DNA from 2 places in the Paenibacillus sp. TAB_01 genome. Region 2 is predicted to be linked to the other one. Evidence: riboswitches for the same ligand, from Rfam matches in the RefSeq annotation. Region 2 holds a riboswitch; the other holds the start of a gene.
What was found. Region 2 has a riboswitch for cyclic di-AMP ahead of ACHHV8_RS15725 (hypothetical protein). Riboswitches for the same ligand answer to the same signal wherever they lie in the genome.
Positions count from the first base shown of each region.

Region 1: linked by a shared signal. The riboswitch ahead of ACHHV8_RS01370 (hypothetical protein) and the one ahead of ACHHV8_RS15725 (hypothetical protein) in region 2 are both predicted to bind cyclic di-AMP.

Region 1 is NZ_JBIFNP010000001.1:280,869-284,148, forward strand. Features, by position in the region: gene ACHHV8_RS01360 (Cof-type HAD-IIB family hydrolase) at 1-303, opposite strand, end outside; gene corA (magnesium/cobalt transporter CorA) at 485-1,435, shown strand; gene ACHHV8_RS01370 (hypothetical protein) at 1,438-1,731, opposite strand; cyclic di-AMP (ydaO/yuaA leader) riboswitch at 2,031-2,205, opposite strand; cyclic di-AMP (ydaO/yuaA leader) riboswitch at 2,537-2,732, shown strand; cyclic di-AMP (ydaO/yuaA leader) riboswitch at 2,857-3,058, shown strand; gene ACHHV8_RS01375 (hypothetical protein) at 3,257-3,280, shown strand, end outside.
Region 2 is NZ_JBIFNP010000001.1:3,275,527-3,278,806, reverse strand. Features, by position in the region: gene ectB (diaminobutyrate--2-oxoglutarate transaminase) at 1-11, shown strand, start outside; gene ACHHV8_RS15740 (ectoine synthase) at 27-407, shown strand; gene ACHHV8_RS36805 (phytanoyl-CoA dioxygenase family protein) at 439-741, shown strand; gene ACHHV8_RS15730 (phytanoyl-CoA dioxygenase family protein) at 716-1,345, shown strand; cyclic di-AMP (ydaO/yuaA leader) riboswitch at 1,421-1,583, shown strand; gene ACHHV8_RS15725 (hypothetical protein) at 1,675-2,097, shown strand; gene ACHHV8_RS15720 (hypothetical protein) at 2,207-2,458, shown strand; gene ACHHV8_RS15715 (GerAB/ArcD/ProY family transporter) at 2,455-3,280, shown strand, end outside.

The DNA.
Region 1 (3,280 bases), 3.0 Mb from region 2:
CAATCCGTGCCGCTCGCAGTAATCGAAGATCAGATGAGCCGCTTCCGGCGGAACCGACTGCTCGTACAGAACACGGCCGTCCTCCGAGTTTTTCACGAGCGAGCCGTTGTACGTGATGAGCGGCACATTCAGCTGAAGCTGGGAAGCCATCTGCTTCGCCGATGCGTACATACGCCCTGTAGCCAGCGTGACGGTAATGCCGTGCGCCAGCGCTTCGGCCAACGCCTGCTTCGTTCCTTCCGTCACTTCTTTGTCATCATTAATAAGCGTATCGTCAATGTCGATCGCCAGCATTTTATACATGATATCCACTCCCGTATTGTGTCTACGGCTCCCATTATACTTGAATGCCGGGTTTTGGGGAAGAACAATGGCGCTCCGCCGATCGTGCGAATTTATTGGCAGCCGTTCCATTATTCCCTCATAAGGAAGGGCAAAATTTGGAACACTAGTTTCAAAGCAGGGGTTCAAAGGAGAGAGCGCGATGATCCGGGTCATAGCGGTAGACCATGATAACAGGCTGATCGATAATGCCACGCTCGGCGATTTGCTCAGTCTGAAGGTGAAGTGGTATTGGGTCGATTTTGACCAGCCGACGGAGGAAGAAGCCAAGCGTCTGGAAACCCATTTCCAGTTTCATCCGCTTGCGATCGAGGACTGCTGTCAGCTGCTGCAGAGGCCGAAGGTGGATCATTACGAGGGCGTGCATTTTTTTGTCCTTCATGCGATGAATGCGCAGACCTTGGCGGCAGAAGAAATCGATCTGTTCTGGGGCACCCATTTTATCGTTACGTTCCATTTTAACCGTTCCCGTGAAATTGATGAGGCTTGGTCGAGAGTGGAGACGCAGCCCAGCCTTCGCGAGAGAGGGCATGTGTACTGCGCCTACCTTGTCATGGACAAGCTGGTCGATGAATATTTTCCAAGCGTTTACCAGATTGAGGACCAGCTGAACGAAATTGAAACGAAAGGCAAAGAAGAGCCCATTCATATTCTAATGAATGAAATCTTCGAAATCCGGGCGAAGCTGCTGAAGCTCCGGAGAACGATCGTGCCGATGCGCGATCTGCTGTACCGTGTCATCAATTCGGACCGGATGGACGGCCTTAAGGATCAGCTGGTTTATTTTACGGATATTTACGATCACCTGCTCAAGCTGTCGGAAATTAACGACTCCAACCGCGAGGTGACGGCGGATATGAGGGACAGCTATATTTCCCTGAACTCGAACCGGATGAACACCATTATGAAAACGTTGACCGTTATAACGACCATATTCATGCCGCTGACCTTTATCGCCGGCATATACGGCATGAATTTCGACCATATGCCGGAGCTGCGATGGCAGTGGGGATACTTTGCCGCACTTCTGATGATGTTCGCGATCGGGTTCGGCATGTATACCTGGTTCCGCCGCAAGGGCTGGTTCGATTAAGTCTAGAAAGAAAAATACGACTGGGCTTGTTCGATCAAACAAGCCCTCTCCAGCGCAAGGTGCTTCATCCGCATGGAAGGCGCCTGGGCCTCCGAGTACCGGAGCTGCAGCGCTAAATCGAGCAAAGCGGTCTCGGCCAGCTCGCAGCGTTCCCGCCCCCAATCGTCACGGCACGTACGAGCCTGCTGAAGTGCTTCGGGAAGGGAGCGGCCTTTCAGCTTCATAAATACGGAATGACCAATGTACCAGGTCGATTCTTTTGTCCCCGGCGGGTAAACTATATTCTCCCCAGCCATTGCTCCCGCCGCCGGAAATTTTAAATAAGCCCCAAATCCGGCTCCCGGTCATCCCCGATACTTCTTCATTTAATAAGCGGCCTTCAAATTGATATATTTCCATCGAGCCGATTTTGCAGTTTAGGAGCAGGTCGATCGGTTGACTATACGTTTCGGTCAGCTTCATCATCAGTGGCTGCACTCCTCATCAAATGAGTTTTTTCATTGGAGACAAGCAAAAAAAGCCCGGGGAGCAGAGAAACTCTACTCGCGGGCTTCTACGGATGTGGCGGACGATGCCGTAACGAAGCACGGTAAAGGTGTTCTCTCTCAATCGCTTACGAGGTTAGCTGTCGGATTCGGGCTTGAGAGTGCCCTACCTGCGGAGGCTCGTATGGAAGCTCCGGCAGGATTCACCCCTGAAGCTGTCTTCAATGAAGATGGCTTCGGTTGGGTCCCCCGTTTCCCTTAGCGGGAACAAAGCGTTTTGCAGCAAATATGAAGTTGTTGATGTGAATCCTACACCGTTACGCAATGTCTGTAAACTTCAATAGGGAGCGAAATTCGCATGATTTTCGCTGTATATCTAAATGAAAACGAAATCAAGTGAGGGTTTCATTTCCTTACGGCATGATTTCTAGAGAAAGCTTGTTTTCTTGCCATATCTTCGTATTCAAGAGCGATAAGGAGTAAGATAGAGAAAAAACGAGATCTGAATTCATTTCAATCGATTAAATGCCTGTTTTCACTCTAAATGAAGCGCGGGTTTTATTTACAGTTTTATTCGGCCGGCGTAAGATACAACTCATGATTCAAACAAAGTTTCCAATTCTGATCGCTTAATTTCCTGTTCGCCAGGAAAACGGGGGACCCAACAAAGCCAATGTCTTCACGGTGTGAGAGCCGTTGATTTCATGGCTTGGGGTGAATCCTGACGATGGGCCTTTCGGCGCATCTGCAGGTAGGGCGACTCTCACCGCCCGAATCCGACAGCTAACCTCGTCAGCGTTGATAGAGCAGGCCCCGAAGGAATGAACCGGTTCATTCCTTCGGGCGGGCTGCTAAGGAGAGAGGATGATGAAGCTTGTGATCGGATAAATTCGACCACAGGGCTTAGGCCTCTGTGGTTTTTCTTATGTTAATTTTTGCAGTTTTTCGCTGAGTCCTTGAATGGAAAAGGAACGGGGGAACCAACGGATGCCGATTCGATCAGCCGGTTTATCGGTCTGTACTATCGTGCGCCATGGGGTGAATCCTGAGCATGCGGCGTTTGGCCGTATCCGCAGGTAGGGCGACTCTCACGCCCGAATCCGACAGCTAACCTCGTAAGCGTATCGGGAGAGGCAACGATTGTCGCGGCAGGGCATGGTTTCTATAACTGTGCCTGAAGAAGCCCGCGGGAAGAGTTCTTCTCTTTCCGCAGGCTTCTTTTTTGCTGCCCGGGGAAGTACGGCGTGGCCATCATCGGCTTTTCGGAGCCGTTTGGCAGGCATCGTTTTCGGAGAAATCGGCTGCCTTCTCTTTTGTCAAGGAGGAGGAGAATATCGTGGAGGATTCGCAGGAGCTGACT
Region 2 (3,280 bases):
ATTCACGATAAAGGAGGCAGCATACGATGATTGTCAGACATGTAAACGATTTACTAAACACCGAGTATGACGTAGACACTGAAACCTGGGCAAGCACAAGACTGCTGGTGAAGGATGACGGAGTTGGCTTCTCGCTGCATGACACGACGATCAAAGCGGGAACAGAGACGGAAATCTGGTATAAGCACCATGTGGAGGCTGTGTACTGCATTGAAGGCGAAGGGGAAATTGAGGTGCTCGCCACCGGCACTGTTTATCCGATTCAGCCCGGAACGCTGTACGTGTTGGACGGGCACGAGAAGCATCTGTTGCGGGGAAAAAGTCAAATGCGGATGATCTGCGTATTTAATCCTCCCACCACAGGGCGGGAAGTGCATGATGCCGAAGGCACGTATCCATTAGGCTAAACCAAACCATGGGGAGAGGGGAATGCAGCATATGGCGCAAAAGGAGCAAATTACATTGAACAGGTCAGGGGCAGCGGATGCCTATCCTTCCAGAATCTATCCGGAGCCTAAGCTGATCGCGAGGGAAGATCCGGTTGTGTACAATCATTCGATCCATCAGTCCGTTATTGATGAACGTCAGCTGAGTTTTTACGAGGAGAACGGTTATCTGTTCCTGGAATCATTCTTCGATGAGAAGCAGGTTCAGTTCTGGAAGCAGGAACTGGCGCGCCTGTGGCGGCAAAGTCAGGCACCTTCAGAAGCCGGAGGTGATTCGAGAGCCGGGAGGCGATGAGATCCGCTCTATCTTCGCGGTCCATCGGGATGATGAGGTATTTAAGCAGATGGCGGCGCATCCGAGCCTCCAGGCCATCGTCGGACAAATTCTCGGCAGCGAGACTTACATTCATCAATCGAGAATCAATTTCAAGCAAGGCTTTACCGGCAAAGAATTTTATTGGCACTCGGATTTTGAAACCTGGCATGTGGAGGACGGAATGCCACGCATGCGGGCGCTCAGCTGCTCAATCGCTCTGGAGGATAATCATGCGAACAACGGCCCGCTGATGGTCGTACCCGGTTCTCACCGCATGTTTGTTTCCTGCGTCGGTGAAACGCCGGATGAGAATTACAAGTCGTCGCTGCGCCGTCAGGAATATGGGGTACCGGACCAGGAAAGCCTCAAATATTTGGTGCGGCACGGAGGCATTACAGCTCCTGTAGGTAAAGCCGGCTCTGTCCTTCTGTTTGACTGCAACCTGATGCACGGCTCCAACAGCAACATTACACCGGACCCGCGCAGCAATGTGTTCATCGTGTACAATAGTGTCCATAATAAACTGATCTCGCCTTACTCGGGCAAAAAGCCGAGGCCTGAATTTATCGCCTCGCGCCCTTAAACACCGGATGACAGCAGGACCCCTGATGATGGCGGTCCTGCTTCTCGGCGTCGCAGTTGAAGACCAAGAAGCCTATGAAATCGATCGCTGAATCCTGCCGGAAGCTGCAGGAGCGGGGGAACCATAACAACGGATGCGGCAAGCATCCTTGGTGGGGTGAATCCCGGCACGAGCCGGGTAGGGCGATTCTCGCGTCCGAATCCGACAGCTAACCTCGTAAGCGTACATTTGGAGAGGGGCAGGGCAGGCGGCAGAGACTGCATCTTTATGATGCTGACAGGCTATCGCGTGTGCTAAACCTGCGACCTCAAAGAGGAGGAGAAGCCGCATTGAGCTGTTTGAACGTTAAACCGCAAATTGACACGGCGGAATATATTTTAGTATCCGCACCGAATCGGGCAGGGAAGGAATTCATCCATTTACTGAGGGAACGCGGCCATCGCTATTATGCGATGACAAATAACAATTACGGCAGAAAACGGCTGGAGGCCATGGGGGTCGACAAGATTCTGATGGTCGATACGGAAGACGAAAGCACGTGGACGCCGCCGGGCATACGGATCGGCAAAGTCTATTTATTTGAACTCAGCTTTAACCTATGCTGCCGTTACATACAGATTTGCAGAAGCTGGAATCCCCAGTCTATCCATGTCATCACTAAGCGGGACATCTCCAGAGTAACCTACAGAGGACTTGGAGCAGATCAGCTTACTTATATAAATAATAATGAAGTTTCCTTTCTGCTGCCCTGACGATAGCAACCTAAAGAAGCCGCTTATCCAGCGGCTTCTTTAGGTTCTACATATTCCCCGATTATTCCGTGCAAAATATGGATATTACACAGGAGAAGAGGCTTTCCTATTGACAAGTATCGGGCTGCTTTGCGTTACTCTAATCACGCTGCTGCTTCTGGCCTTTCTCGATATGAGGGTCTATCACGAGGTTTTCGGCTCTGCATTGAAGCGGCTAGGTTTTGGCGTCAATAACAATATGGAAAATTATTTGTTTGTCGCAGGGGCTTTCCTTGCAGCGCTTATAAAGGATTTCCGCGGCAGGAAATCTGTACGGCAGCGTACGAAGACGGGGGCGACCGGCAAGAGGACAAAGCTATGACCGGCAAGCTTACCTCGATGCAGAGCTACACGCTGATGCTTATTTGTTTATTAGGCACCGCCATTATTTTCGGGACACCGAAATTGGTACCGGATGTATGGCTGGTTGAGCTTATTTCGCTGCTTCCTGCCATCCTCTTATTCCTGTTGTACACGGCTTTATTCTCGCTTCAAAGGCGAAATGGCTTTCTGGGTCTGCTTACATCGGCATGGGGGAAGACGCTTGGCCGCACGCTTGCGGTTTGCTATGCCGTTTATTTTCTCTACATTGCCGCTAGAAACGTAAGAGATATGCTGGAGTTAGTCATGACGACCTTGCTGCGTGAAACCCCTCCGCAAATTGTAGTTCTGCTGTTTATTCTGATTATCGCTTACGCAGCAAGCGGCGGCATGAAAACATTGGGACGGCTTTCCGAAGTGATGGTGGCGCTAATCATTCTTTTCTTCATCCTGCTGGGTCTGCTGCTGGCCATGAGCGGATCGCTTGCGCTGGAACGGACGCTTCCTTTTCTGTCCAAGGGCATGCTTCCTTTAATCAAAGAATGCTTTAGCGCCACCTTATGGTTTCCTTATGGCGAAACCATTGTTTTTCTGGTGCTGAGCCCGGGATTAGGCAATCCTGTCCAGTTCAGGAAGCTCGGCTTGGCCGTAATTATAACAGCCGGCATCGTGCTGACCCTCTCCGACCTGCTTCAGGTATGGTCGCTTGGGATGGAATTCGAAAAATTCTCCGCATTTCCCTTGCTGGATGCTGCGCGGCTCATCAAAATCGGTGACTTCATCACTCGAATGGACGCTCTGGTATCCATGATTACGATTTTCA